DNA from 3 places in the Zhongshania aliphaticivorans genome. Region 2 is predicted to be linked to each of the others. Evidence: predicted binding sites of a transcription regulator. Region 2 holds the regulator's gene; each other region holds the start of a gene.
What was found. Region 2 encodes sigma-54, which starts transcription at its own class of promoters, with help from an activator protein. Its sites were predicted from a motif close to TGGCACANNNNTTGCNNT; they were not measured.
Positions count from the first base shown of each region.

Region 1: AZF00_RS15275 (formate/nitrite transporter family protein) is a predicted target of sigma-54. The motif match lies at 4,078-4,095, and genes of this name have one in related genera.
Region 3: AZF00_RS00820 (urease accessory protein UreD) is a predicted target of sigma-54. The motif match lies at 2,637-2,654, and genes of this name have one in related genera.

Region 1 is NZ_CP014544.1:3,437,403-3,447,186, reverse strand. It holds gene AZF00_RS15295 (LysR family transcriptional regulator) at 1-72, shown strand, start outside; gene AZF00_RS15290 (alpha/beta fold hydrolase) at 167-1,069, opposite strand; gene AZF00_RS15285 (TetR/AcrR family transcriptional regulator) at 1,219-1,836, shown strand; gene AZF00_RS15280 (N-acyl-D-amino-acid deacylase family protein) at 1,855-3,732, shown strand; gene AZF00_RS15275 (formate/nitrite transporter family protein) at 4,134-4,946, shown strand; gene AZF00_RS15270 (bifunctional protein-serine/threonine kinase/phosphatase) at 5,001-6,719, shown strand; gene cynS (cyanase) at 6,791-7,231, opposite strand; gene AZF00_RS15260 (amidohydrolase) at 7,708-8,469, opposite strand; gene AZF00_RS15255 (methionine aminotransferase) at 8,499-9,635, opposite strand.
Region 2 is NZ_CP014544.1:3,321,460-3,331,243, reverse strand. It holds gene mgtE (magnesium transporter) at 1-208, opposite strand, end outside; gene AZF00_RS14765 (HPr family phosphocarrier protein) at 318-587, opposite strand; gene rapZ (RNase adapter RapZ) at 598-1,455, opposite strand; gene AZF00_RS14755 (PTS sugar transporter subunit IIA) at 1,455-1,904, opposite strand; gene hpf (ribosome hibernation-promoting factor, HPF/YfiA family) at 1,938-2,225, opposite strand; gene AZF00_RS14745 (RNA polymerase factor sigma-54) at 2,307-3,803, opposite strand; gene lptB (LPS export ABC transporter ATP-binding protein) at 3,946-4,671, opposite strand; gene lptA (lipopolysaccharide transport periplasmic protein LptA) at 4,674-5,252, opposite strand; gene lptC (LPS export ABC transporter periplasmic protein LptC) at 5,239-5,805, opposite strand; gene AZF00_RS14725 (KdsC family phosphatase) at 5,807-6,328, opposite strand; gene AZF00_RS14720 (KpsF/GutQ family sugar-phosphate isomerase) at 6,343-7,317, opposite strand; gene AZF00_RS14715 (MlaC/ttg2D family ABC transporter substrate-binding protein) at 7,510-8,184, shown strand; gene AZF00_RS14710 (BolA family protein) at 8,305-8,538, shown strand; gene murA (UDP-N-acetylglucosamine 1-carboxyvinyltransferase) at 8,566-9,784, shown strand, end outside.
Region 3 is NZ_CP014544.1:164,508-174,291, forward strand. It holds gene AZF00_RS00800 (HNH endonuclease family protein) at 1-642, opposite strand, end outside; partial or broken gene AZF00_RS00810 (YifB family Mg chelatase-like AAA ATPase) at 1,055-2,071, opposite strand; gene AZF00_RS00815 (accessory factor UbiK family protein) at 2,115-2,378, opposite strand; gene AZF00_RS00820 (urease accessory protein UreD) at 2,730-3,632, shown strand; gene ureA (urease subunit gamma) at 3,678-3,980, shown strand; gene AZF00_RS00830 (urease subunit beta) at 4,001-4,321, shown strand; gene ureC (urease subunit alpha) at 4,326-6,029, shown strand; gene ureE (urease accessory protein UreE) at 6,082-6,549, shown strand; gene AZF00_RS00845 (urease accessory protein UreF) at 6,542-7,210, shown strand; gene ureG (urease accessory protein UreG) at 7,243-7,854, shown strand; gene AZF00_RS00855 (hypothetical protein) at 7,872-8,480, shown strand; gene urtA (urea ABC transporter substrate-binding protein) at 8,730-9,784, shown strand, end outside.

The DNA of each region.
Region 1 (9,784 bases), 120 kb from region 2:
TATCAGCAGCCGCAATACACTGTGCCTAAAATTAAGGTGGCGGTGGATTATTTTAAGGAATATCTGCAGTAGGTTGGAGGGCGGCTCGCTTACTCATCTCGGTGGTTCCATGAATTTGCTCATTTATACTCGCCCAGACGAAACTGCAACTCTTACTCAAAAAAACTTATTTTTTGCCGTCAATGAAGTTAATGAAATGCTGAACGACACCGGCAGGGTCTTCGACCTGAGGGTAGTGGCCAATGCTCGCCAATTCACCTAAATAATCTAAACGACATTTTAGCTCTTTATAGCGTGCGACCATGTGTGCCCCAGAGACGGGATCTACCGAGCCATTGATTAAGGCGAGCGGAATAGTGGAATTATGCAGGGCGTTTACCCAGCGTTCGCGATGTTGTTTGCGATCCCGCATATAGGTAATTAAATTGTGAAATATATGCTTTCCGTCTTTCTCATTAATGAGGGCCCAAAAGATCCTGAGTTCTTCTTCAGTGGGTTTGCTTTGCTCGCCAAATACGGAGCTGAATCGCGCGCTAAACTGCTTATAGCCGGATAGCTTATTTAACAGTGGGCCTAAAGGGCTCAGTAGTAATTTTTGGGTCAATATGGCGCGGTGTGTTTCAGGAAATAAACCGCCGTTTAAAAAGCAGCACGACAGCCATGTACCCGCGCCGACACCCTGTTGCTGTCTTGCCAATAGCTCTTGGGCCACGGTGTCGCCGTAGTCGTGAGCCAATACATGAAACTGATCTAAAGATTTGGCGGCCACCAGTGCCTCAACAATATCGGCTTGGCCATGAATGGAGTAGGTACGTACATTGGGTTTATCTGAATAGCCAAAGCCCAGCATATCTAGGGTGACTAGCCGAAAGCGTGATTTTAGCGTATCCCATATGCCATACCAGTCCCAGCTTGAAGTGGGAAAACCGTGGATAAGTAGTAATACTGGGAGGTCGCTCGGGCCTTCGTCTTTAACGAATATTTGATGGCCTTTGAGTTCCAGCCACTCTCCGCTGGCCTTCCAGCTGGCAAGGGCTGTCTTTAAATTGCTTTTATTTTGAGTGTTCATGTTTACCCCAATATCACCATGCATTACGAAAATAGAGTGGACTAATGTTTGGCCATTAAAGCTGAACTTGACGTCTGGTTCAAGTTTTGACTATATTGCTTAGATTAACCGTTTGATACCCCGTTCAAATCGAGATTAAGAGTCACTTAATGAAAGCTATGCCAAGCCAAGCCAGAGCCAAACAAAAGCGCGCCGCCTTAATCGCCGCGGCGAGCGAGTGCTTTGTTAGTCATGGTTATCACGACACCACGGCAAAGACCGTGGCAAGCAAAGCGGGCGTCGCAACGGGTACGTTTTATCAGTATTTTGAAAATAAAGAAGACATGCTCCGCGTCATAGCGAAGCAGCGCATGGAAGAGCTTTATCAACAGGTGCCGTCGGCGACCGAGTTTCTTGAACTCAGTAGTAAAGTGGAAAAGGGCGGGGTAAAGCCAGGTGCGACAGAGCGGATTTTTCACCATGTTTTGGAGCTTATCTATGCTTTTCATGAGCAAGCACCTGAGCTTCATCAAATATTAGAGCAGCGCAAAGAACTCGATCCGGAACTGGCCGAAATTTTAGGCCAGGGCGAAAAAATGCTATACGACCGCGTACTGATGTTTGTGAATCGCTTCAATATTGAAAACGCCGATGCCGTTGCCTTTAACCTATTTGCCATGGCAGAGGGCTTGGTGCATCGCCAGGTATTTGGCCGCCCAAGGCAATCGAAAGCCCTTACATTACAACTGGGCGCAGCCATGCTCGCCAGTTATTTTGATAACTTATAAAAATAGAGATAATAAGCCATGAGTTCATCAGTGATAGTCGACACCCTGATTCAGAATGCAAAGATCTTTAATAGCGGTGAAGCCGCGGTTGTAGAAGACATTGCCATAGCCAACGGTAAAATTGTGGCAAGAGGTAAAAATCTCGATGCGGAGGGCGCGGCGCGGGTAATCGACGGCAGTGACAAATGGCTGATGCCGGGGCTGTTTGATATTCACACCCACTACGATCTAGAGCTCGAAGTCGCGCCCGGTTTACCCGAGTCGGTGCGGCACGGTACGACCTCGGTTGTTATCGCGAATTGCAGTTTAGGTTTGGCGTTCGGCAATCAGCGCAGCGGCGATATAGACCCCATCGTCGATTGCTTTGCTCGGGTCGAGAACTTACCAAAGTCATTATTGCGTAGCTGCGCAGACAAAGTTTACTGGGACTCACCAAAAGCGTATTTGGAACATCTAGAGCAGCTAAATCTCGGACCCAATGTCGTCACCTTATTTCCGCACTCAATGTTACGTATTGATGCCATGGGCTTTGATGCCAGTATTAGCCGCGACCCAAGTGACAGTGAATTAAAGGCCATGCAAACTACCTTGAGCGCTGCGCTTAGACTGGGTTACGCGGGTTTTTCGACCGATGCCTTGCCCTTTCATTACTTGGCTAATCAGCCGAATTGCGAAAAAACCATACCCACGCAATTTGCCAAATACGAAGAAATTAAAGCATTAACCCAGATCGTGCGCGACAACGGCGCGGTATGGCAGGCAACACCACCAAAAGACAGTGCGATTAACACCTTAAAAACGTTTTTGTTGACCAGTGGCAGGCTGCATAAACGACCATTGCGAACCACGGTAGTCGCTGCCTTAGATGTGGCGAACAACCGGAAACTTCTACGCTTAGCGAAGTTGCTTAGTAAAGTTTTAAATTCTAAATTTCTCCGCGGCGATTTTCATCTACAAGCCTTGGGTGCACCGTTTAAAGTTTGGTCAGATGGTGCAGTAACGCCGCTTTCAGAAGAAATTCCCGAACTGCGAAAATTAAATGAAACTGATATGGAAGATCGCGGCGCGCGGCTGCGTATCCTGAATGACGCCGATTACATTAAAGCGTTTAGGGCGATGTGGCTAAAGGGTAAGCATGGCTGGAGCGTGGCGAGGCTAAAACGTATTCTCAATTTGGAAGATTATGCCTTCAACCGCAACTTAAGTGATATGACCATCGAAGGCTGCCCGATTGAGAACTGGGTGGGTTTGAATATGCAGCACCTGCTCGACCGGATCATCGCGATCAAACGCGGTGAGACGCCCAGTGGCTGCAACGAAGCAGAAAAGGAGCTTATTAACCGTGACTTCTTTTGGATCAGCGACGAAGCCGACTTTATGCTGCAGTTATTGCGTAGCTTTGACCTTGACCTCAGCTGGAGCACGGTCACCGCTAACCGCAACCCGGAGACCATCAGAGAATTAATAATGAACCCGCTGCTTATGCCGGGCTTTAACGACTGCGGCGCACATCTGACCAATATGGCGTTCTACGATGTTAATTTGCGCAGCCTCAAACTTGCTTCCAGCGGTGGCGATAAAGACGTCTCGTATATGGTGAAGCGACTAACGAAAGACGCCGCCGATCTCTTTGGTGTTAAAGGCGGCACGATCCACGAAGGCGATGTTGCAGATTTAATTTTGGTCGACCCACAGGCCCTCGCGAATTACGACGGTGAAGCCCACGTTATTCGCCAGTTCCGCGCTGAATACAATCACGAGCAGTTAGTGAATCGCTCTGATGGTGTTGTGCCGCTGGTCATGATTGCGGGCAATGTCGCCTGGGAAAATGATGAATTCTCTGGTCAGTTTGGTAAAAAGCCGATGGGACGTTTGCTTAGAGCGGTAGCAAATTAAGGATAAGGCCCCCGCGTTCGCTAGGGTGACGGTGTTGGCGTAGAGATTCAATTTTGGCTCTGCGTTCAATATTGAACTCGTTTGCGCGCTATAGACCGAGCAGAGGCCCTGTCGTATTTACATGCCACCGGTCTGCGGGCTTGGTGCGAGTAGCGCAGTTGCCGCCGCACCGCACCCTAAGTACTCACTGGGTATTGTTGGCGCACTTTAATTGTGCGTGTCGATGTAAGCCTTATTTTTTTACCGAGGGCAGTAATGCAATTTTTTGGTGCTTCTAGCTTGGGCTTTTTGTTTTATTTCAAATTTCTTATTTTAAAACAATAGCTTAGTGTTTTGTGTGTGAGTTGGTTCGTTATTTGCTGTATCACTTGTAACAAAAAACTTGTGAGAGGAAGTACGCAGTGGCTTATATCGAACCCAATGAATTTGCGACAAAGATGGTTGACGCTGGAGAATCTAAGATCTTCATGTCGGCCAGAGATACTTTGGTAAGGGCCTATATGGCGGGTGCTATTTTGGCGCTTGCCGCCTTCTTTGCGATAACTGTAACCGTTAAAACGGGGAACCCGTTGGTAGGCGCGCTGCTCTTCCCGGTTGGTTTCATCATGCTGTACCTAATGAAATTCGATCTACTCACCGGTGTATTTACCCTTGTGCCTTTAGCTATTATTGATAAGCGCGCGGGCTGTACCGTAAAGCAAATGTTGCGTAATTGGGGGCTGGTGTTTATTGGCAATTTCGCTGGGGCCTTGTCAGTTGCCTTCTTTGCTTCCTTTATTCTGACCTATGGTTATAACACTGACGGCGGCGCTTTGGCCGCTAAGGTTGGCAGTATTGGTGAGTCGCGGACCCTTGGTTACAAGGCCCATGGCGAGGGTGGCTGGTTTACGATCTTTATTCGCGGCATGCTCTGTAACTGGATGGTGTCTATGGGCGTCGTTGGCGCAATGATCTCCACCTCTGCCTCTAGCAAAATGGCGGCGATGTGGATGCCAATTATGTTGTTCTTTTATATGGGCTTTGAGCACTCAATTGTGAATATGTTCCTGTTCCCCTTCTCGATGATTATGGGTGGCGAATTTACTATTGCTGACTATTTGTTCTGGAATGAAATTCCTACGGTATTAGGGAATCTGGCTGGTGGTTTCTTGCTGGTTGGTTTACCGCTTTACCTGACTCATGTTAGAACTAGTCCAGAGCGTAAACTGGTTTAACCACCACCATTTATTAACTGGAGCTCCCCGCGTCTAACAACGCGGGGCTTTTCTATGAAAGCTAAGTTGCTAAAAGTTTCTGTGGGCCAGTGTTCCGCTGCTGGGCGAAAGCAAGTGAATCAGGATTTTCACGGCCTGCTGATCCCTACTGACGCGCAACTTAGTGCCAAGGGTATTGCGGTCGCGATTGCCGATGGCATTAGCAGCAGTCAAGTAAGCCAAGTGGCGAGTGAGACCGCGGTAAAAACCTTTTTAAGTGACTATTACTGCACCAGCGACGCCTGGTCAGTTAAAACCTCGGCCTTAAAAGTCTTGGCGGCCTGCAACGCCTGGCTTTATGCCCAAACCCAAAACAGTCCCTACCGTCTAAACAAAGACAAAGGCTATATCTGCACCTTTAGCGCGGTGATTTTTAAATCAAATACCGCCTATGTTTTTCACTGCGGTGATACTCGGGTATACCGAGTGCTTGGCGACAGCCTAGAATTATTAACTCAGGATCACCGACGGGTGGTGTCTGAGGAGGTGAGTTATTTGTCCCGCGCGCTGGGCATGCAGTCGCGACTTGAAATGGATCACCTCGAACTCCCGATAGAGCCAGGCGATACCTATGTCTTGGCGACCGATGGCGTGTACGAATACATATCCGACAAAGCGATTGCTCACGCGATAAATACCCATGAGGGAGATTTAGACGCCCTCGCCGCCCAACTGCTGGATGAGGCATTAAAAGCCAACAGCCCAGATAACTTAACGATGCAAATTGTGCGTATAGAGGAGGTGCCAGATAAGCAGCGCGATGAGGTTCGCCAATTATTAGAAAATTTGAGTCCGCCGCCAATATTGTCACCACGGCAGAACTTTGAGGGTTACACCATAATCCGTGAACTGCATATTAGCAGTCGAAGTCATGTGTTTTTAGCTGCAGATACCCTGAGCGGCGAGAACGTGGTTATTAAAACTCCTGCAGCCGAAACCCGGGACAATCGCGAACACCTAGAAACCATGTTGTTGGAAGATTGGATAGGGCGGCGTATTGACAGCGTTAATGTGTTGCGCTCCATAGCTCCCCATTCCAGTCAGCGCTATATTTATACGGTAACGGAATTTGTCGACGGTAAAAGCCTTTTCCAATGGATGCTAGACAATCCTACGCCCGCCATAAATGAGGTGCGCGGTATTGTTGAACAAATCGCCAACGGCCTTCGGGCTTTGCACCGCCTTGAAATAGTACATCAGGATTTGCGCCCCCAGAACATTATGATCGACAGTGCGGGCACCGTAAAAATCATCGATTTTGGCGCGGCTAAAGTCGCGGGACTTGCCGAAACCTGCCGCCGTAATCTCGGGGTGGTCGGCACTATGCAGTATTCCGCGCCAGAGTATTTTTTAGATTTTGACGGCAGTAGCCGCTCAGACATATTTTCACTGGGGGTAATTGTCTACCAAATGCTCTGCGGCGAATTGCCCTACGGCAACGAAGTCTGCCGTGCGAGTACTCTGCAGGCGCAGACAAGATTGGCATATAAGCCCTTGGCCTTAGTGCGCGCCGATTTACCCGGCTGGGTAGACTACGCAATTTCCCAAGCGCTTCAGATTCAGCCCGAAAAGCGTTACCAAGAAGTCTCGGAATTTGTTTACGATTTACAAAATCCCAATAGTCGCTATTTAAATAGGGCTAAACCGCCAATTATCGAGCGCAGCCCCGTATTATTTTGGCAAGTTATATCGGCGGCCTTACTGGCCGTGATTGTGATTCAAAATATACGCTAGTAATACCGGGAGATTGATCGAGGGTGTGAGAGCGTAAAATGGCTGACGCCACTTTACGCAGTGCAGCAGCTTTACCAACTTTTGTAGGGCAAAAATTTTCCATTCATTGTGATTACAACCCTGTCGCCTTTGGGGTTCTCTTCTTTATCAACATCCATCGAAAAATCAATGGCGCTCATAATTCCGTCACCGAACTGCTCTTGAATAACCTCTTTCAAAGTATCGCCATAAACGCCAACGATTTCATAAAGGCGATAAATAAGCGGATCTTGCGGCACATCCCAGCCCCAAGTTTTAGTCGGATAGCTCATTAAGGTCGCCTTGGCCTCGGGCGGTAATTCGAGTAATGCGCACAACTTATCTGCTGGAGCTTCTGGCATGCTGTTCATACCTAAGCAAGCGGATGTTAGCCATACCTTGCCAACACCAAGATCATCAGCAATCGCTTGCCATGTTAGGCTTTTTGCTTGCTTCGCAAGCACAATAATTTCGGTTAATTCCTCTCGGTTCATGTGCATACCTTTGTTGGTTTATTTTAGGTATGTAAATCATTCAAGATGTATGCCAAGCAGTACAGGTTTTTGGATAATACCTGAGTTTTTGTGCTTAGTATGCAGATGCCAGTTATGCTAGTAACTCTATAGTCGTGAAGGAGAATTCTTGTTCTAATTACTTCACCGTTTCTTGCTGGCCATCTAATGAGGCACGAACTAATTGGGGCGTGAAAAACTACTTTTAGGCGTCCACTTGGCTTCCTTACGAGGATTGGACTATACGCAAGGGCTAAGTTATCACCTTTCGGAAACACGATGAATTTGGCGGATAACACTTCGTTGCTGGGATGGACCCCTGCCTTCGCAGGGGCGGTGCTCGGCCTTCGCAGGAGTGATTAAGAGTTATAGCTCGTTATGCCCGCGCAGGCAGGCATCCATGTGAACGTAGTGAATGCTTTTACGTCAGACACCCGACATCCGTCGTCCGACAATCCCTAGCGCAACTCAAACTCATCTGCATCCAAATGCGCCGGAAACTTTTCTCTAAATCCTTGCAAGTCGGTCAGGGAGATTTCCGCTGTCAGTATGGCGGGGGTGTTGGCGGTGGTTTGCGCGAGTGGCTGGCCGAGGTAGTCGAGGATGACGCTGTCGCCGCTGTAGCTGATCCCATTGCCGTCTTCACCGACACGGTTTACGCCAATGACATAGCTTTGGTTTTCGATAGCGCGTGCGGTGAGTAAGGACGACCACGCGTGGCGGCGGGGTTCTGGCCAGTTGGCAACAAAGATTAATACGTCGTAGTCGTTGCGGTTGCGGCAGTACACTGGAAAGCGCAAGTCGTAGCAGACTTGTAGGCACAGTCTAAAGCCTTGGTATTCGACTATTTTGCGCTCGCTACCGGCGGCGTAGTGCTTGTGTTCACCGGCCATGCGGAATAGGTGGTGTTTGTCGTAGTGGTTTTCGCTCTCTGGGCTTACCCAGTAAAGGCGGTTGTAGTAGTTGCCATTCTCTTCAACGGCAACAGAGCCGGTAATGGCCATATTGTGTTGCTGGCTCATATCCCGCAACCACCGCAGGCTTGGGCCGTCGGCTGGTTCTGCAATCTGCTCTGGCGCCATAGAGAAGCCGGTGGTGAACATTTCAGGTAAGACAAGTAGGTCAACTTCCCCAAGACTGTCAATAAGGTCGCTGAAGTAGGCGAGGTTGGCTTCGCGGTCTTGCCAGTACAGGGGCGATTGTAGCGCGGCTATTTTCATCTTAGTGCTTCTTTACTATAGTCGTTTAATTACAGGGCGCAGAGTTTGCTAGCGGCGTCTAATAATGTTTCTTCGCGCTTGGCAAAACAGAAGCGAATAATGCGGCTGTCTGACGGTGTTTTGTAAAATACCGATAAAGGAATGGCGGCTACGCCGTGTTCCCGGGTTAGCGCTTCGCAAAAGTCGACGTCGTTTTTGTCGCTGATCGCGCTGTAGTCGGCAAGGGCGAAATAGGTACCGGCGCTGGGCAGCATGGCAAAGCGCGAGGTCTGCATGGCGTTAATAAAGCAGTCGCGTTTGCTGCGATAAAAATCCCCAAGGCCGTGTACTTCGTCGCTGTGCTTATTGAGCATATCCGCCACCGCGTATTGGGCCGGTGTAAAACTTGTGAAGGTGACGAACTGGTGTATTTTGCGAAACTCCGCGCTTAGCGCGGGCGGCGCAATGCAGTAGCCCAGTTTCCAGCCAGTGGCGTGAAAGGTTTTACCAAAGGACGAAATGACAAACGTGCGGTCGTGTAGGGCCGGGTAGCAATGGGCGCTGTTGCGAGCTTGGTCAAAGACGATGTGTTCGTAGACCTCGTCGCTGATCACGAATAGGTCGTGCTGCTCAGCCAAGTTGGCGAGGGCTTGCCAGTCGCTGTCGCGAAATACCGTCGCTGTCGGGTTGTGGGGGCTGTTGACGATAATGAGCCGTGTTTTGGCTGACACTGCGGCCTCAATCTGCTGCCAGTCGGGCTGGTAGTGCGGCGGCATTAGGCTGACGTGCTTGCAGATGCCCCCCGCCAAGGTCACCGCTGGCGCGTAGCTGTCATAGGCGGGATCGAGCAGAATTACTTCATCGCCGAGATTTACGACGGCTTGAATGGCAACGAACAAGGCTTCGGTGGCACCGGAGGCAAGGGTGACTTCTGTGTCTGAGTTAATTGCACGGCCGTAGCATTCTTGAGTAAGCCTAGCGATAGCTTGCCGCAGCTCTGGAATGCCGTTCATTGGCGCGTATTGGTTTTTACCGCTGTAGGCATGGTGGCTGAGGCGGTCTAGCAGGTAGCCATTGGGCGTAAAATCTGGAAAGCCTTGGGACAAGTTGATGGCGCCACATTCGCTGGCCATGGCCGACATTACTGAAAATATGGTGGTGCCAACATCGGGAAGTTTACTGTTCAATTTGGAGTCCTTGACGCTGAGAGCGGTAGTGCGTTGGCTGAGTTTACTACAATTCACTAGGCGGGTAGAAAGACGAGGGGGATAACGCCGGGCTGGGGTGGTAGGGCGGCTGAAAGTGCCAAAATACGGTGGTTTAACCGCTTTTGGCG
Region 2 (9,784 bases):
GAAGGATGTCGCCTTCATTCTCAGAGTCGATAAGCTGCCACAAAACACTACGGATTTTGTGCGGCGTTGATTCAATTAAGTGGGCGGCGTCTGCTGGGGGCAGGCCGTTTAGCATGCGGCGAATTTGCAGAAACCCGCCAGAACCCAGGGCGTCGTTAAGGGTTTTTAGCTGGCTCTCGGATTGTAGCTTGTCTGCAGTCTGGGCCATACCTATCCCTAGCCTGAGCCGTGGTGGATTTGTGAGATATCTTGGTAATTATCCTTGAAAGCGCGGCGCGCAACAATCCACTAGCTAATTTCAGATGAAATAAAGTTTCTTACTCACCCTCACCAAAGCGTTGATTTATCAGGTCTTGTATTGCGCTCAAGGCCGCCGTCTCGTCGTTTCCTTCGCAGCGAACGTGAATGTCGCTGCCTTTTCCGGCGGCGAGCATCATCACCGACATAATACTTTTGCCGTCGACACTTTTGTCGCCAATGCGCAGGGTAATAAGCGAGCTATACGCACCTGTGGTGGCAACGAGTTTGGCGGCAGCGCGGGCGTGCAAGCCGAGCTTATTAATGATTTTGAGTTCTGCTTCGACCATCGTGTCTTCTCTAATTCTGGAGTTCGCGATGGCGAACTTGTAAGTCTGGGTAGGCGCTACGCATGGCCTCTGCCAAGGATTCAACCATATATACTGAGCGATGTTGACCACCGGTGCAACCAATCGCAATGGTGAAATAACTGCGGTTACTGGCTTCAATTTTGGGTAGCCAGGTTTGCAGGTATTGCAGAATATCGTGATGCATCAATTGCACATCAGGCTGTTTGGCGAGAAAGTCCTGCACGGCTTGGTCTCGACCGGTGAGGCTGCGTAAATTATCTTGCCAGTGGGGGTTGGGCAGCATCCGCAAGTCGTAGACAAGGTCGGCATCAATCGGCAGGCCGCGTTTAAAACCAAAGGATTTTAGCTGCACGGCAAGACGACTGGCGTCGACACCGAGAATACGGTCGCGAATCGCCGCGCGGAGTTCGTGTACCGTCATGTCACTGCTGTCGATTGCCAGCGAGGCTTCGACCACAATGGGTTCCAGTAAACGAGACTCCAGTTTAATGGCATCGGCCAGTGGCAGCGAGTCAGTGGTTAGCGGGTGGCGACGGCGAGTTTCACTAAACCGCTTGATAAGTTTGTCGTCACCGGCGTCGAGAAAGACGATTCGAAGGTGGGCGTATTGTTTGACCTGATCGCACAGGCTTTTGAAGCGTGCTAGGCCATCTTGGGCGTTGCGGGCATCGATGCATACGGCGACGTGCTGGTGCACTTTCAGTGGACTTCGTGACAGCTCACGAACCAGCTCGGGTAGTAGAGATACGGGCAAATTGTCGATGGCATAGAAGCCTTCATCTTCCAGCTGATGCAGGGCGGTACTTTTGCCGGAACCTGAGCGCCCGCTGAGGATGATGAGTTCCATTAGCTTTGTAGCGCTCGCTCAAAGAGGGCCTGGTCAGACGTGGCGCTGCGCAGCTCACTGCGAAAGCTTTCTTCATTGAAGGCCGTGGCAAGCGCACCTAAGACTTTAAGGTGCTCGTCGTGGGCTTCTGCTGGCACGATAAGAGCAAACACCAAGTCGACGGGCTGGTCGTCTACCGCTTCGAAATCGATGGCTTGCTCTAGCTTGAGGAGCATGCCGGTGATCGCGGTGCAGCGGCTACTGCGACAATGAGGAATAGCGACGCCGTGGCCAATACCGGTACTGCCCAGTCTTTCTCTGGCCAAGAGCTCATTAAATAATTCATCGGCGTCAAATTCGCTATTATCGGCGCTGATACCGGCTGAAATGAATTCAAGAAGTCGTTTTTTACTGGTAATGGACGCACCGCTGTGGGTGCGTCCTAAGGTGAGAATGGAATTGAGTATCATGGTTTCTTGCAACAGTGGTTTAGGTCAAGGGCCTTAGCGGCCGAGAGTTTTTTCTTTGTGTTTAATTAATTGTCGATCGAGTTTGTCGGTCAGGCTGTCGATCGCCGCGTACATATCCTCCGATTCGCAGGTGGCAAATAGGTCGGCGCCGGCGACGTGCACGGTGGCCTCGGCCTTTTGGATCAGCTTTTCTACTGACAGGGTGACGTCGGTATTAGTGATGTTGTCAAAGTGTCGTTGAAGTTTGCCGAGCTTGGTATTGACGTAATCGCGAAGAGACGGGGTAACATCAACGTGGTGACCACTAACAGTAATCTGCATATTTTGCTCCTTCATCGCTGAAAATAACTAGCGCCTCACGGCGCGTGTATGACGACAATGACCGTAACAGGGGCACTGCCACTATACCAGTCGTTTCCGCTCGTTTGAGGGCGGAATAACCAGTGATTCTCGATATTTTGCAATGGTGCGGCGGGCAACCTGAATGCCTTGATCGCCGAGTAAGTCGGTAATTTTACTGTCGCTTAGCGGTTTACGGGGGTTTTCTGCCGCCACCAGCTTTTTAATTAACGCGCGAATAGCGGTCGATGAACACTCACCGCCGGTGTCGGTTGATACATGACTGGAAAAGAAGAATTTAAGCTCAAAAATGCCTCTTGGGGTGTGCATGTATTTTTGGGTCGTTACCCGTGAAATCGTGGATTCGTGCATGCCAACCGCTTCGGCAATATCGTGTAAAACCAGGGGTTTCATGGCTTCTTCGCCGTATTCTAAAAAGCCGCGTTGGTATTCAACAATTTTGGTTGCGACTTTCATTAGAGTTTCATTGCGGCTGAGTAGGCTTTTGATAAACCAGCGCGCTTCTTGCAGATTGTCGCGGATATAGTCGTTATCACTGCTATTGCTGCTCTTTCTGGCCAGTGCCGCGTAGTGTGCGTTAATTTGAATTTTGGGTGCAATATCAGGGTTCAGCTCCACCAGCCAGCGATCGTCCTTTTTGCTTACAAACACATCGGGGACGACATATTCAGTTTCGTCGGCGCCAATGCTGTCACCCGGTGTGGGGTTGAGCGATTGCACCAGTTTTATGATGTCGCGAAGCTGATCTTCTTTTAAGCGGCAGCGACGCATTATCTGGTTATAGTCGCGATTGCCCAATTGCGCCATATATTGGCTCACGACAAGACGGGCTTCTTCAACTAAATAGGTGTCGGCGGGTAATTGCTTGAGCTGAATCAATAAACACTCTTGCAGGTCGCGGGCGGCTACGCCCGGTGGATCAAATTGCTGAATAAGATGTAAAACCGCATTGAACTCTTCGATTTCGATTTCGTCACTGGCAAAGCCTTCGACAAGTTCTTCTGCGCTGACCGTTAACCTGCCATTGTCATCGATGGCGTCGATGATGGCGTCGGCAATTAAACGGTCAATATCAGATAGGCGGCTGAGGTTTAGCTGCCAGCGTAAATGGTCTTGCAGGGAGTCGGCGCTGGAATTGCGATAGTCGTTGCTGTAGTCGTTGTCTTCCGCTGCCGAACCGCTGCCGGAGCCGCTGCTACTGCCGCTGGTTTGGTAAACGTCGTCCCACTGGCTGTCTACCGGCAGGTCGTCAGGGATGTCGCTGCGTTCGGCCCATTCAGTGTCTGCTTCGGGCTGCGGGGCTTCGGTCTCTTGGTCGCTGCTTTTCTCTGCTTTTTTGGGTTCGGCGGATGTGGGTTCGGTATTGACTTCAAAATCGTCGCTGTCATCACTGATTTCAAGCAGTGGATTGGAGTCCAATGCTGATTGTATTTCTTGTTGGAGGTCGAGGGTAGAGAGTTGTAATAAGCGAATCGCTTGTTGCAGCTGAGGTGTCATGGTCAGGCTTTGACCGACTTTGAGCTGTAGCGATTGTTTCATAGGCAGCGGCTTCTACAACGGGGTGATGGCAACACGAGTAATAGGTTTTACTCTACCGGCAACAATTATGCCTCACTCTCAGTGTAGTCGGGACAATCATCTCCTGCAATACCTGTGCCGACTCATTTACTCATTGCATAACTTATAAAGTAAATTTATCGCCCAAGTAAATGTCACGGACAATCTGATTACTTAATACGGTGTTGGCGTCCCCTTCGGCAACGATACGGCCTTCGCCAACGATATAGGCTTTGTCGCAAATATCGAGGGTTTCTCTGACGTTGTGGTCAGTGATGAGTACCCCAATGCCCCGCGCTTGCAAGTGCTTTACAATATTTTGAATGTCGTTCACCGAGATCGGGTCTACCCCTGCAAAGGGCTCGTCAAGGAGTATGAAGCTTGGCTCGGTGGCCAACGCACGGGCAATTTCAACTCGGCGACGTTCACCGCCGGACAGCGCCATACCCATGGATTTGCGAATATGGGTAATGTGAAACTCTTGAAGCAGAGCCTCTAATTTTTCTTTGCGTTGCGTACGGTTGAGGTCTTTTCGGGTCTCGAGGATGGCCATAATATTATCGGCGACGGTCAGTTTGCGAAAAATTGACGCTTCCTGTGGCAAATAGCCCACTCCGTTTTTGGCGCGGCCATTAATTGACAGTTTGGTTAGGTCGCGATCATCGAGGCGGATCGTGCCCCTGTCGGCATTAACGATGCCAACAATCATATAAAAGCAGGTGGTTTTACCTGCGCCATTGGGGCCGAGTAGGCCGACAATTTCGCCGCTGCTAATGGTGAGCGACACATCTTTAATGATTTCGCGGCCCTTGTAGGCCTTGGCGAGATTGCTGGCTTGCAGAACTGGCATGGTTAGCGCGATTCTCCGCTGGGGGCGTTGTCAGGGGTGGGCTTGGTCGTCGTGTTGTTGGCGTCACCGCCAGGCAAGTCGCCGTCAGGGATTGCTTGGGGTTGGAGGGTCATTTTTACTCGATTCTCTTTTTCTGTGGTGCCGCCGTCGGCCACCACCATTTGCTTGCGGCCGCTGTACACCACGCGGTCGCCGGAGATTTTGGAACCTTGATGGGTAATCGAGGCATTCTTTTGGAGAAGAATTTCCTCTTGTGCCAAACTGTATTCAATGCGCTGGGCGCTGGCGATTACGACCCCCTCTTTGGCCCGGGGCTGTTGTTCAAAGTAGGCGGGGCTGCCCTCGGCAATCACTTTTTCAACTTTTCGGTTTGACTCAATAATGGTCAGTTTGTCGGCGCGGATCTTGAGCGAGCCCTGATTCATATTGACGTTACCGATATAAACACCTTGGTTGTTTTCGTAAATTGCCCTATCGGAGCTCAGATTGATGGCTTGTTTGCGGTCATCGGGCAAGCTCAGCGCAGTGCTGCAAACGCTCAGGGTAAGCGTGATGGCGAGCGCGGCTTTAAATAGGGTCATAATGGCCTTTTACCTGATCAAGGAGTTCAACACGTTCATCTTTCATGCTGGCTTTCATGCCGAGTGAATGAGTTTTGCCATTGCGCAATGATAGGGTCAGTGGCTGGTCAGTACTCACTTCGCTGCTCTCTAAATTTATTTGCAGTAACTCGGTCGTTATTTGTGCCTGTCGGATTAAATCTTTTACCAGTACGGTGTCGAGCAGGGTTAATTGTTCGCCGTCTTGAGATAGCTTGCCGGTCTTAGCGCTGGCCGTCCACGGTCGTTGGTCTGCGATATTGCCGATATAAAAGGGGTCTTGCAATGAAATTGAGCCATCGGAAATTAATCGCTCCGCACTGCTTGCCCGCCATTTGTAGGCGATTTCGCCATCGCGGCTGTATTTAATGCCGTCGACTTTGGTGAGGTGAGAGTCGGCATCGGGAACCGCCTCAAAACGCTCAACAATACTCAGCTTACCACTTTCACTGAATTGCGTTAGGTAGACAATAATACCGGCCATGGCGGTGATGGCCGACAGCACGGAGAAGACAGTGAATTTGATTTGCTTCATGTCAGAGGTATTGTTCCAGCGCGCTATTGAGTTTGCCTTGAGCGGTAAGGATTAGCTCGCAGACTTCGCGAATAGCGCCGCTGCCGCCCGCGGCGCGGGTTTGCCAGTCGGCGTGGCGAGCGACAAACTCGTGGCCATTGGCAACGGTAATCCCTAGGCCAGCTTTGCGGATAGCAGAAAGATCGGGTAGATCGTCACCAACGTAGGCAATTTCACTCATTTCAAGCCCGAGATCAGCGCGCAGCTCCTCTAAGGCGACGAGTTTGTCCTCGCGGCCTTGGTAAATTAGCTCTATTTTGAGTTCACCGGCGCGACGCTTAACCAGTTCGGAGCAGCGACCAGTGATAATGGCCGGTTTAATACCCGCGTCGCGCAGTAGTTTAATGCCGAGGCCGTCGAGAATGCTAAATGCTTTCATCTCCTCGCCACTATTGCCAAAGTACAGGCTGCCGTTGGTCAGCACGCCGTCGACATCCATCGCCAAGAGTTTGATGGTTTTTGCTTTCTCAATAACACTGTTCATGGTGTTGCAGATTCCTAGGCAACGCCTGCTTTGAGCAGGTCGTGAGTGTGGATGACGCCGACGGGTTGACCGTCTTCATTGACGGCGACCAATACCGTAATTTTATTATCTTCCATGATGCGCAGGGCTTCAGCGGCCATGGTGCCGGGCTTAATGGTGCGGCAATTGCGGGTCATAATGTCATCGATGGGACACTTATGTATATCAATACCGCGATCAATGGCCCGGCGCAGGTCGCCGTCGGTAAAAATGCCGACAAGCACGCCAGCGTCGTCAACCACGGTGGTCATGCCTAGCGTTTTACTGCTCATTTCCAGTAGGGCACCGCTGAGTGCACTGCCTAAGCTAATTTTGGGGATGCTGTCGCCGGTGTGCATAATACTGTCGATTTTTAGGATCAGTCTGCGGCCCAGCGCGCCACCGGGGTGGGATAGGGCGAAGTCATTGGCAGTAAAGCCTCTCGCTTCTAATAGGGCGATCGCGAGGGCATCCCCCATCACTAAGGTGACGGTGGTACTGGACGTTGGTGCGAGGTTTAATGGGCAGGCCTCCTCGGCCACCCCGACGTTTAAATGCACATCTGCGGTGGTGGCGAGCTCTGAGTTTGGATTGCCGGTTAACGCGATGACGGGTACCGCGAGTAACTTAAGCAGCGGCAGAATAGTGATTAATTCGCCGGTAGTGCCGGAGTTGGAGAGCGCAATGACGACATCGCCAGCGGTAATCATGCCCAGGTCGCCGTGACTCGCTTCGCCGGGGTGAACAAAGAAAGCTGGGGTGCCGGTGCTGGCAAGGGTGGCGGCAATTTTATTGCCGATGTGCCCCGACTTGCCCATGCCGGTAACCACGACGCGGCCTTTACAGCCCATTAAAATGTCGCAGGCTTGGCTGAAACTTTCGTCTATGCGGTCGGCGAGGACGGCAACGGCATCCCGTTCCATACGGATAACGCGCAGCGCTGAGCTGGTATATGATGTGCTATTGGTCACTCGGGATTACCTGAATTATTGAAATTGCCCGTTAAGCGGGGGCTAATGTTAGCTATGATAATTTCCAATGTGACAAAATAACAGGATTAGCTGACCTCCGATGCGGGAGACATTTCCGTAAAAGAGGGTCGAAGCTAGCAGTTAGCAGTGTTGTGCCGTGTTTGTGCGGTTAAAAATTATTGAGGGAATGATATGTTTAAGCGAATTTTACTGGCGGCATTTATGGCTGTAGGCCTATCAGTGCAGGTATCTGCGGAGCAGAAGGGGCCCTACGAAGTGGTGGCTGATACTACCCAAGAGCTGGTGAAGGTTATCGAAGGTGCGCGCAGCTATGTAGATAAAGACCCTGAGCGTTTTACGGGTGAAGTGCGCCGAATAATGGATGAGGTTGTCGATTTTCAGAGTTTCGCGCGGGGCATAATGGGTAAATATGGCAGCCGGGGTTATTACGAGAGCCTGAAGACGGATGCTGAGCGCGCTAAATTTCGCGACCGGGTGATGCGTTTTACCAATAATTTTAAAGACGGCTTAATCAATACCTACGCCAAAGGCCTGCTTGGTTTTAATGGCAATCGTATCGAAGTATTGCCGTTAGCCGATGACGCCGATTTATCGGGCAGCGTTGGTGTGCGTCAAAATATCTATGGTGAGCGCGCCAAGCCCTATCAGGTTATGTATACCCTTCGTCAAGGCTCTGATGGCAGCTGGAAGTTGCGCAATGTGGTTATAGAAGGCTTGAACTTAGGTCGTATTTACCAGAATCAGTTTGATGCTGCGGTTAAGCAGTACAATGGTGATATCGACAAGGTTATTGCTAACTGGACAGTTGCACCGCAAGCGGTGATGGAAGAGCAGGCGACAAAATAAGCTTAGTGTCTTAATGGCGAGGGATGAATGCGTGTTTAGGTATTCGTCTCGCCATGTTGACCGCAATTGCGTACAATTCCGCGCTTGATATCGCAAGTGAAGAATACAGGTAGAATTGTCATGCAAACAGACCATATCGAACAGCGCCTTTCAGAGCACTTTCCCGAGAGTGACGTGGCTGTTAGCGGCGACGGCAGTCATTTTGATGTTCGGGTTGTGAGTGCCGCATTTGCTGGCTTGCGCGCTGTTAAGCGCCAGCAATTGGTTTATGCTGCAGTCAACGATTGGATACGCGACGGTTCACTCCACGCCATTAATATTAAAGCTATTACCCCCGAGGAAGCCCAAGCCTGAGGCTGACGGGACTTTCCAGGAGATTTCATGGATAAGTTGCTTATACGCGGCTGCGGCCCTTTGGCCGGAGAGATTCGCGTGTCCGGTTCTAAAAATGCGGCGCTGCCGATTCTTGCCGCCACCTTGTTGTCCAGTGAGCCGGTATTGATCCGCAATCTCCCGCACTTGCACGACGTGACCACCATGATTGCACTGCTGCGCAGCATGGGCACCGAGCTTATTGTTGATGAGCGGCTCGGCGTTGAAATCAATGGTTCTACGACCACTAAAACGACTGCACCCTATGAGCTCGTGAAAACTATGCGGGCATCGATATTGGTGCTGGGGCCTTTATTGGCGCACTTCGGTCACGCCAAGGTGTCTTTTCCCGGTGGTTGCGCTATTGGTAGTCGGCCAGTTGATCAGCATTTGCGTGGCTTTGAGGCGATGGGCGCCATCATCGACATCGACGAAGGTTATATCACTGCGCGGGCACCTGAGGGCGGTTTGAAAGGTGCTCATGTACTGTTTGATATGGTTACCGTTGGTGGTACTGAGAACGTAATGATGGCGGCGGCGCTGGCTAAAGGCCGCACCGTGCTAGAGAACGCCGCGCGTGAGCCAGAAATTGTCGATTTGGCCAATTGCCTGATCGCCATGGGTGCCAAAATAACGGGTCACGGCACAGCAACCATTACCATTGATGGTGTCGAGCGCCTGAGCGGCTGTACCTACTCGGTCATGCCTGATCGCATCGAAGCGGGAACCTATTTGGTGGCTGCTGCCGCAAGTCGTGGTTCGATCCGGCTGCGAGATATTGGTCCCGAAACGCTGGAAGCGGTATTGGTTAAATTGGAAGAGGCGGGTGCTAAGATCGAAAGCGGTGCCGATTGGATTACACTTGATATGGACGGTCGTCAGCCCAAAGCGGTGAATATAAAGACGATGCCATATCCGGGGTTTCCTACCGACATGCAGGCTCAGTTCACCGCGATGAATACCGTGGCTGACGGGGTGTCCCATGTTACTGAAACAATTTTTGAGAATCGCTTAATTCAAACCCATGAAATGAACCGTATGGGCGCGAAGATCACCATTGAAGGTAATACCGCGATGATTAAAGGTATTGATCGCCTAAAAGGTGCACCAGTGATGGCCAGTGATTTGCGCGCCTCGGCGAGCCTTGTTATTGCTGGTTTGGTGGCAGATGGCGAAACCTTAGTCGACCGAATCTATCATATTGATCGCGGCTATGAATGTATTGAGG
Region 3 (9,784 bases), 1.0 Mb from region 2:
ATTCAGGCCAAGGCTATATTTATTTATACCATGCACCCAGCGTTTTAGGTATTCACAATGGTACTGGGTATTTGGAGGCATCCAATCAAGTATGCCTTTAGAGCCTTTTTGCTGATTAATCCGATCATGTACGGCCAATAAGTTTTCAGGATCATTGGCGAATTGTTGTTTCTTAGGCTTTGACCAATTAGCAGCACCATGTTGATGTGCCCACTTAAGAGGAATTATGTGGTCAATGTCGATTTCACTAGCTCTTTTGAGCTCTTTTCCGCTATATGGGTCAATCCATAATCCAGAGGATACATAGCAGCCATTAGGTGAGAGTTTCGGTGGTGTCAGTGATGATAGAGCTAATATTTCATGTCTAGTATTCATACAATCACCGTCATCATCTGACCAATGAGGGTAATCGCTTCTGTTGTATATTTGGCTATATGCTCGGCCTTCTTTCTGGGCTTCTTGGATGGCTCTGTGGGCTTTAGAGTCGCCCTCTGGGCAATCTTCTTGAAAGCACTCGTTATGTCCTATCTTTTGGCCTTGATGCTCGTCAGGGCTGATTAAGGAGCTGCCATCGGCATATCCCAAGAGAGGTGCAAGCATTAACCAAAGGGCTAATTGTAGGGCTGTTATTTGATGTCGCAATTTTCCCACCTTTGTATATTGAAACCAAGTAAATACTGTATAAATATACAGCCAATGATTTCTCTAAGATACCAATTTAACGCTTGTATGGCGACACTCGAAGAAGGCAAAGAGCCAAGGTTTAACGTCGTGCCAGTAAAGCTCAAGAATGGCGACTACAGGAGGGTTAAGTGGTTAGGCTACATCGACCTATGTGATGCACAAAACCTTGCTAATGCTAAGCCTGTGAAGCTTCTTGTGGCGTCATATAGTGTGTCTGTATCTCCATACCCTAAGTGGATACACCTCAAAGATGGAGAGGCTATTCAGGGGTGTTTAACTGTTAATGGTGTGTATTGCATTGCCGAGGGTGGTTCTCCAAAAGTGATATAAAACAACAGTTTAAATGTGTTTAAGTTATTCATTGTTAGTGTGCATTTATCTGAAATCGAGCCGGGAAGGTTAATTGTTGGGTTGCTCTGGAGATGGTTACCTCCCCAGATTCGATGGGTTCGCGCAGTACTTCCAGTACTTTGCGGGGGTATTCGGGCAGCTCATCTAAAAATAATACGCCGTGATGGGCCAAGGAAATTTCACCGGGACGCGGATAGCTGCCACCGCCAACCAGCGCCACGCCCGAGGCGGTGTGGTGGGGCGCGCGAAAAGGCCGGTTTAGCCGCAGTGGCAGTCCGGCGACCGACTGCACAGTCGCAATTTCTAAACGCTCAGTTTCGTTTAAGGGCGGCAAAATACCTGGTAGGCGATTGGCAAGTAAGGTTTTTCCTGTACCAGGTGGGCCGCTAAGTAAAAGCGAATGACCTCCCGCCGCGGCGATTTCCAGTGCCCGTTTGGCGCCCACTTGGCCCCGCACTTCGCTGAGGTCGGGATAGTGCTCGGCCAATTCCGCGGAATCGTCGGTGCTGGCATAGGGCAGGGCTTGCTGGCCGTGAAGGTGGGCAACTACCGCGAGCAAGGAGTGGGCCTCGCGAATATCGCTGGTGTCGAGAATACTGGCAAGGCCAGCGTTGGCGGCGGGCAGTATCAGGCTGTGCCCCGCCTCTCCAGCTTGCACAGCAGCGGGCAGCGCGGCATCTACCGCGCGCAATTCACCGCTCAGCCCAAGTTCGCCAATCAGTTCGCAATTGGCCAGTGGTGCGGTCGGCAATTGCCCAGAGGCGACCAAGATTCCGATGGCGATAGGCAAGTCGAAACGGCCGCCTTCTTTGGGTAAGTCGGCGGGGGCAAGGTTAACGGTGATACGACTAACCGGAAATTCAAAGCGTGAGTTAACGAGGGCCGAGCGCACTCGGTCGCGGCTTTCGCGCACGCTGGCCTCGGGCAAGCCAACAATATTAAAGGCCGGTAGACCTCCAGATAAATGGACTTCTACGGTGACCAGTGGCGCGTGCACGCCGAGCTTGGCGCGGCTGTATACGGTAGCGAGGGGCATGTCTTCATCCTTGAAGGCGGCGCTATTCTTTGAAATACAATGTTTAGGTATTGCTGCCGGTTTGGTTTGCTAATTGCTCAGTTAATTCCGCGAGCTGTTTCTCCAGTGTCTCTAATTTGCTGCGCGTGCGATTCAACACAGCGACTTGGGCGTCAAATTCGGCGCGAGACACCACGTTTAAGCGGCTGAATCCGCCCTGGAGTAACACCTGCACTTTCTCTTCGATGTCCTGCTGAATTTCAGGACCATTGTTCATCAGCTTGCTGGCCTGTTGCGCCAGCTGAGCAATAAAATCGGGTTTAGCCATGGATCGTTACCTCGTTGATTGGCTAAGTGTATCGTTTATTGGCGATGCATGGGAGATGTGTGGCGCCTCGCGCTAGCTAAATGCTGGACGGGAGACGGGAGACGGGAGACGGGAGACGCAAAGGCAAGTCGGGTTTAGATTTTATCTTAGCGTTTACCGTCTCCCGTCAAGCATCTCCCTCTTGCCGGCTTAATAATGGTGCGTTTTTGGCAGCAATCAGATCCGATTTGGCGCAGTGCTAATAAAAACGCACAGTGATGGTACAGATATTGCTCTTAACTAATGTAATGCGTTGAGCTTTTAAGTGTTCGGCGACTGCAGAAATTGACTTTTACTAATAAGGAATTGCCGTTGACGGCTATAGCTACCGTAAGCGCTGGGCTTGCCGACACCTTATCAGCGACACCGCCGACCAAGTCGTGGCCAGCGGCGATTGAGTTGGGTTTGCGCGCAAGTATAAATCGCACTGATTTGGTGCGAATTTTACACAAGGGGCCATTGCGGGTGCAGCGCCCTTTTTATCCTGAGGGAGATTGCTGTCATGTCTATCTCCTGCACCCGCCTGGCGGCATAGTGGCCGGAGATACCTTGCGGGTGGCGGTGAGTTTGGATGCTGGCGCGCAAGCGCTGTTGACCACGCCCTCGGCGGGCAAGGTGTATCGCAGTGATTTGGCGAAAACGGCGCAGTCTCAAGGCGTGAGCGCTGATGTTGCCGATGGCGCCTGTTTGGAATGGCTGCCCCAAGAAACCATTGTATTTGAAGGCGCTGAAGCCGAATTGAGTAATCACTTCGCTCTGCAGGGCAATGCCCGTTTATGTGCATGGGATATTGTGGTGCTGGGCCGCCGCGCCAGTGGCGAAGGTTTCGCGCGGGGTCGTTGCCTGCAAAAAATCGACATACGCCGCGACGGCAAGCCACTATTAGTTGAACGCACCGAATGGCTGGGGGGCAGCGCCATGCTGGATGCGCCTTGGGGTATGGCTGGCGCCTCGGTGAGCGGCAGCTTTTTCGCGACGATGATTTGCGATCAGGCCATGATGGATAAATTGCGCGAGGGCCTCACTAAGCTTGCTGAGCAAAATGCTTGGTTGGCGGCGGAGTGGGGCTTATCGCAAAAGCGGGATATTTTTTTAGCGCGCTATTTGGGTGATTCGCCGGAGCAGTGCCGCAAAGGTTTTGCGTGGCTGTGGGCGCAGCTTCGACCGCAATTTAATGGCCGCGAGGCCTGCCCGCCGCGGATTTGGAACACTTAAGTAAGCATCGAAATGAGAGTTAATTAAAAACAGGATGACACCGCCATGGAATTGAGTCCCAGAGATAAAGATAAATTATTACTGTTTACCGCCGCACTATTGGCCGAACGCCGCATGGCCAAGGGCCTGAAATTAAATTACCCCGAGTCTATCGCGCTGATTTCGGCGGCGGTAATGGAAGGCGCTCGCGAAGGTCGCACGGTAGCCGAGATGATGAGCGCGGGGCGTGAAGTGCTGACCAAAAATGACGTGATGGACGGCATTGCCGAAATGATTCACGAGGTACAGGTGGAGGCAACCTTCCCCGACGGTACCAAGCTCGTTACCGTCCACAATCCTATCGTATAAACAGGCATAACGGAGCACTTATGATTCCCGGAGAATTAATCGCAGCCAAGGGCGATATTACCCTCAATGCCGACCGCGAAACCTGCGTGATTGATGTGGCCAATAGTGGTGATCGGCCAATACAGGTTGGTTCGCACTACCATTTTTTTGAGACCAATCCTGCGCTAATTTTTGATCGCGCGGCGAGTCGCGGTTTTCGTTTGAATATTGCGGCGGGCACGGCTGTGCGTTTTGAGCCTGGTCAAAGCCGTCAAGTAGAGTTGGTGGCGCTGGCGGGCAAGCGCGAAGTGTATGGTTTTCGTGGCGATGTAATGGGCGCCCTCGACAAGCAAGGAGCATAAATAAATGGCTACGATAGATCGCCGCGCCTACGCGGATATGTACGGGCCCACAGTGGGCGACCGCCTGCGTTTGGCTGACACCGAGTTGTGGATCTCGGTAGAGAAGGACTTCACCACCTACGGCGAAGAAGTGAAGTTTGGTGGCGGCAAGGTCATTCGCGACGGCATGGGCCAGAGTCAGTTAGGCGGCGCCCATACCCCAGACACGGTGATTACTAATGCTTTGATATTAGATCATTGGGGCGTGGTTAAAGCCGATGTGGCGATAAAGGCCGGTCGAATTTGCGCCATTGGTAAAGCCGGTAATCCCGATATACAGCCCAATGTCGATATTATTGTTGGTCCCTGCACCGAGGTGATTGCCGGTGAAGGTCAGATCTTAACCGCCGGTGCCATCGATTCGCACATCCACTTTATTTGCCCTCAGCAAATTGAAGAGGCCTTGATGAGCGGCGTGACCACCATGATAGGTGGTGGCACCGGCCCCGCGACCGGCACCAATGCCACCACCTGTACGCCGGGTGCTTGGCATATGGGCAAAATGCTGCAAGCCGCCGAGAGCTTTCCCATGAACTTGGGCTTTCTCGGCAAGGGCAACGCCAGTTTGCCAGATTCGCTGGAAGAGCAAATTAAAGCCGGTGCCATGGGCTTAAAGCTCCACGAAGATTGGGGCACCACCCCAGCGTCTATCGATTGTTGTTTAAGTGTGGCGGACAAATACGATGTGCAGGTCGCAATTCACACCGACACCCTAAATGAGTCGGGCTTTGTCGAAGATACCCTCGCCGCCTTTAAGGGCCGCACCATTCATACCTATCACACCGAAGGCGCTGGTGGCGGTCACGCGCCGGATATTATCAAAGCCTGCGGCGCGGCCAATGTATTGCCGTCATCGACCAATCCGACGCGGCCCTATACGGTGAACACTGTGGACGAGCATTTGGATATGCTCATGGTCTGTCATCACCTTGATCCCAATATTCCCGAAGACGTGGCCTTTGCGGATTCCCGCATTCGCAAGGAAACCATTGCCGCTGAAGATATTCTGCATGACCTTGGCGCCTTCTCGATGATTGCCTCCGACTCCCAGGCTATGGGCCGAGTCGGCGAAGTGGTGTGTCGCACTTGGCAGACTGCTCACAAAATGAAAGTGCAGCGCGGTCCGCTGGCAGAAGACAGCGCAGATAATGATAATTTCCGCGCCCGTCGTTATATCGCCAAATACACGATTAATCCGGCCATTGCCCACGGTATTAGCCATGAGGTGGGTTCTATCGAGGTAGGTAAGCTTGCCGATTTGGTGTTGTGGAAACCAGCATTTTTCGGCATTAAACCCGCCATGATTATTAAAGGCGGCGCCATTGCCGCTGCGCCCATGGGCGATCCCAATGCGTCGATTCCCACCCCGCAGCCGGTGCATTACCGGATGATGTTCGGCGCCTATGGTAAAGCCTGCGTGCAGACTTCGGTGAGCTTTGTGAGTCAAGCGGCGATTGATGCCGATATTGGCACAGCGCTGGGTTTAGACCGGCCCTTGGTCGCGGTGAAAAACTGCCGCAATGTGACCAAGGCCGATATGGTCTTGAACAATTATCAGCCGGTGATGGAGGTCGACCCCGATACCTACGAGGTGCGTGCCGACGGCCAGCTATTAATTTGTGAACCCGCTACCGAGCTGCCCTTGGCCCAGCGCTATTGTTTGTTTTGATTTGCTGGTTCTAATTAGTTGAGAAAAATTAATTTTAATTTGGAAGTAAGTGATGCTTGAGTGTTTTGAGGTAGCAAGTGAGGGCCAGGGTTTAGCGCCAGAAATGAGTATTGTGCTGAACTATCAAGATCGGCAGCGTAGTCGTTTTCGCGGTAAAACTCGCTGCGGTCAGGATTTGTCTTGGTATATTGAGCGGGGCCAGGTGCTTGCCGATGGCGATATTTTAATCGCCAAAAATGGCGAGCAAATATCGGTGGTGGCGGCTAAAGAAACTCTGTCGCTGGTTCACACTGACGACACCCTATTGTTTGCGCGGGCCGCCTACCACCTAGGCAATCGTCATGTGCCCTTGCAGATTGATGCGGGGGAATTGCGCTATCAGCACGACCATGTGCTGGACGATATGTTGCGCGGCTTAGGCTTAGACGTTCAAGTTGGCGAAAAGCCCTTCCACCCCGAGAACGGCGCCTACCATAATAGTGGCGCGGGCAGTATTCACAGCCACCATCATCATGACTAGTCCATTACTGCATTTAATGCATCTCGTTAGTCCTGCCTTGCCGGTGGGGGCTTATGCCTACTCTCAGGGTTTGGAGTATGCGGTTGAGCGAGGCTGGGTTAAGAGTTTGGCGGGCGCAGAAGATTGGATTGGCGAGGTGTTAAGCCACAGCTTGGGTGGTTTAGATTTACCTGTCTTACAGCGTTTGCATACGGCATGGCAGGCTGGCGTGCTGGACGATGTCGCCTATTGGAATGACTATTTACAGGCGGCGCGTGAATCCAAGGAATTGTTATTAGAAGACGTGCAAATGGGCGAAGCCCTGCTGCGCTTATTAGTCTCTCTAGAAGTGCCCAATGCCTTGGCTTGGCCCAAAGGCGTGGCGGTAAGTTTTGCCACGGTATTCGCCTTGGCGGCCCAGCATTGGCAAGTTAATAGCGATGACGCGCTCAGCGGTTTCGCCTGGAGTTGGTTAGAGAATCAGGTGGCGGCGGCCATTAAATTGGTGCCGCTAGGGCAGACCGATGGTCAGCGCTTATTGTTGGCTTTAATGCCGAAATTGGAGACCAGTGTGAGTGCAGCGAAAACACGCGACAGCGATGATCTCGGTGTTGGTTTGCCGGGTTTGGCAATGGCCTCGGCTCAGCACGAAACCCAGTATTCACGTTTGTTTCGATCATAGAATTTGTTATTCATTATTTGTGGAGTATTTATATGAAAAAGCCTGCATTGCGGCTTGGTATTGGCGGCCCAGTAGGTTCTGGGAAAACCGCCCTAGTTAAAACCCTGTGCGCCGAGTTGCGCGAGCGCTTCGACATCGCGGTCATCACCAACGATATCTACACCCGTGAAGACGCCGAGTTTTTGCTGCGCCACGAGGTGCTGGATCAAGAGCGGATTCTCGGCGTGGAAACTGGCGGCTGCCCCCATACTGCAATCCGCGAAGACGCCTCGATGAATTTGTCAGCAGTGGCTGAGCTCAGTGGCCGCTTTCCCGATTTAGACTTAATCATGATCGAGAGCGGCGGCGATAATTTAGCGGCAACCTTTAGCCCCGAGTTGTCGGACTTAACCATCTATGTGATCGACGTTTCAGCGGGGGATAAAATCCCCCGCAAAGGCGGGCCGGGTATTACCCGCTCAGATTTATTGATTATTAATAAAACTGATTTGGCTCCCTTGGTGGGTGCCGACCTCAATGTAATGGATCGCGATGCCAAGCGCATGCGTGGCGACAAACCGTTTATTTTTAGCAATTTAAAAGACGGCAGCGGCGTTGCCGCAATTGTTGATTTTATTGTTGAGCAGGGCATGCTCGGCGCTTGAATTAAAGGGGAATGAGTATGTCGCCTTTGTTTAGTGTTTTATTCATCGGCTTTGCGGCGGGGGTGGTGCATGCTTTTGACCCCGACCATCTCGCCGCAGTGGGCGGTATGAGCGGGCGTGATAAGGGCCGTTACAGCTTGCGCTTTGCGTTGCATTGGGGGCTGGGGCATGGGCTGGCCGTCCTTGGCGTGGCCAGTGCGGTACTGCTGGCGGGCTCGGCAATTCCCTACGATTTCAGTGCCACTGCCGAGGCCTTGGTTGCGTGGATGTTGATTGGGATTGGTCTCTTAAGTTTTTACCATTTATGGCGCCAACATCAGCATCATGATTCAAAACAGGGCGTTCGTCGGTCTGCTGTTTGGGTAGGGCTGATCCACGGTAGTGCGGGCTCTGCACCCTTATTGGCAGTGATTCCTGCTGCGGGTTTGGCTAGTCCCTCGCTTGGAATGGCTCATGTTTTACTTTTTAATTTGGGGCTGATTGCTGCAATGACGGCGGTTGGCTTGGCCTTGCGTGGTGGCTTTGCTTTCTTGGGGCAGCGTCACCATCACATGCAGCACGGCCTGCAGACTTTATCCGCAATGTTTGCCATTGGCTTCGGCTTTTCTTTATTGCTCAGTCATTGATTTTTAGATTGTATTTCTTTGGTGCGCACGCACAATTATTGTGCGGCGTACTGCACGCGGATAAGGCTGGCAGCGTAGCGCTATGCTAAATCATTGCGCTGCTTTTCTCGCTAAGCCCCGCAAACTAAGACTTTCCCCTGATTGGCACCAATTCTGCTAGCACCTCTTGGTAGATTTACCAGGGTCCGTTGAGCAATCGCAATGCGATTGAATTAATTAGCGGTATAAAAATAGAGTTGGGAGCGAAGTATGAAAACAAAATCATCCATCAAGGCTTTCGCCAAACACAGCAGTATAGTGTTGGCGGCAGCGACCTTGTCGCTAAGCGCCTCGATTGCCCAGGCGGCAGACACCATCAAAGTCGGTGTTTTGCACTCTCTATCTGGCACCATGGCGATCAGTGAAACCACACTGAAAGACACGGTGCTGATGTTGATAGAAGAGCAAAACAAAAAAGGCGGCTTACTCGGTAAAAAATTAGAAGCGGTTGTGGTTGACCCCGCATCTAACTGGCCGCTGTTTGCTGAAAAGACCAAAGAGCTTTTAGAAAAAGATAAGGTCGATGTTATTTTCGGTTGCTGGACATCGGTATCGCGTAAATCAGTTTTGCCGGTTATTGAAGAGTTAAATGGTTTGTTGTTTTACCCCGTTCAGTACGAAGGCGAAGAGTCTTCTAAAAACGTTTTCTACACCGGCGCCGCGCCCAATCAGCAGGCAATACCTGCAGTTGATTATTTAATGAGTTCAGCGGGTGGTTCAGTAAAACGCTGGGTTTTGGCGGGTACCGACTACGTTTACCCACGCACCACCAACAAAATTCTTGAAGCCTACCTGAAAAGCAAAGGTGTGGCTGAAAAAGACATCATGATCAACTACACACCTTTCGGTCACTCCGACTGGCAGACCATTGTGTCCGATATTAAAAAATTCGGTTCACAGGGTAAAAAGACCGCGGTGGTTTCAACTATCAATGGTGACGCCAACGTACCGTTCTACAAAGAACTGGCTAACCAGGGCTTATCTGCTGAAGACATTCCGGTAGTAGCGTTCTCGGTTGGTGAAGAAGAGTTGTCTGGCTTCGATACTGGCCCATTGGTTGGTCACCTCGCCGCGTGGAACTACTTCATGAGTGCCGACGCCGAAGTGAACGATGCTTTCATTGATAAATGGCTGGCGTATATCGGCGACGCCAAGCGCGTTACCAACGACCCAATGGAAGCGACTTATATCGGCTTTAATATGTGGGTGAAAGCAGTCGAAAAAGCCAAGACCACTAAAGTCGATAAAGTACACGATGCCCTAAT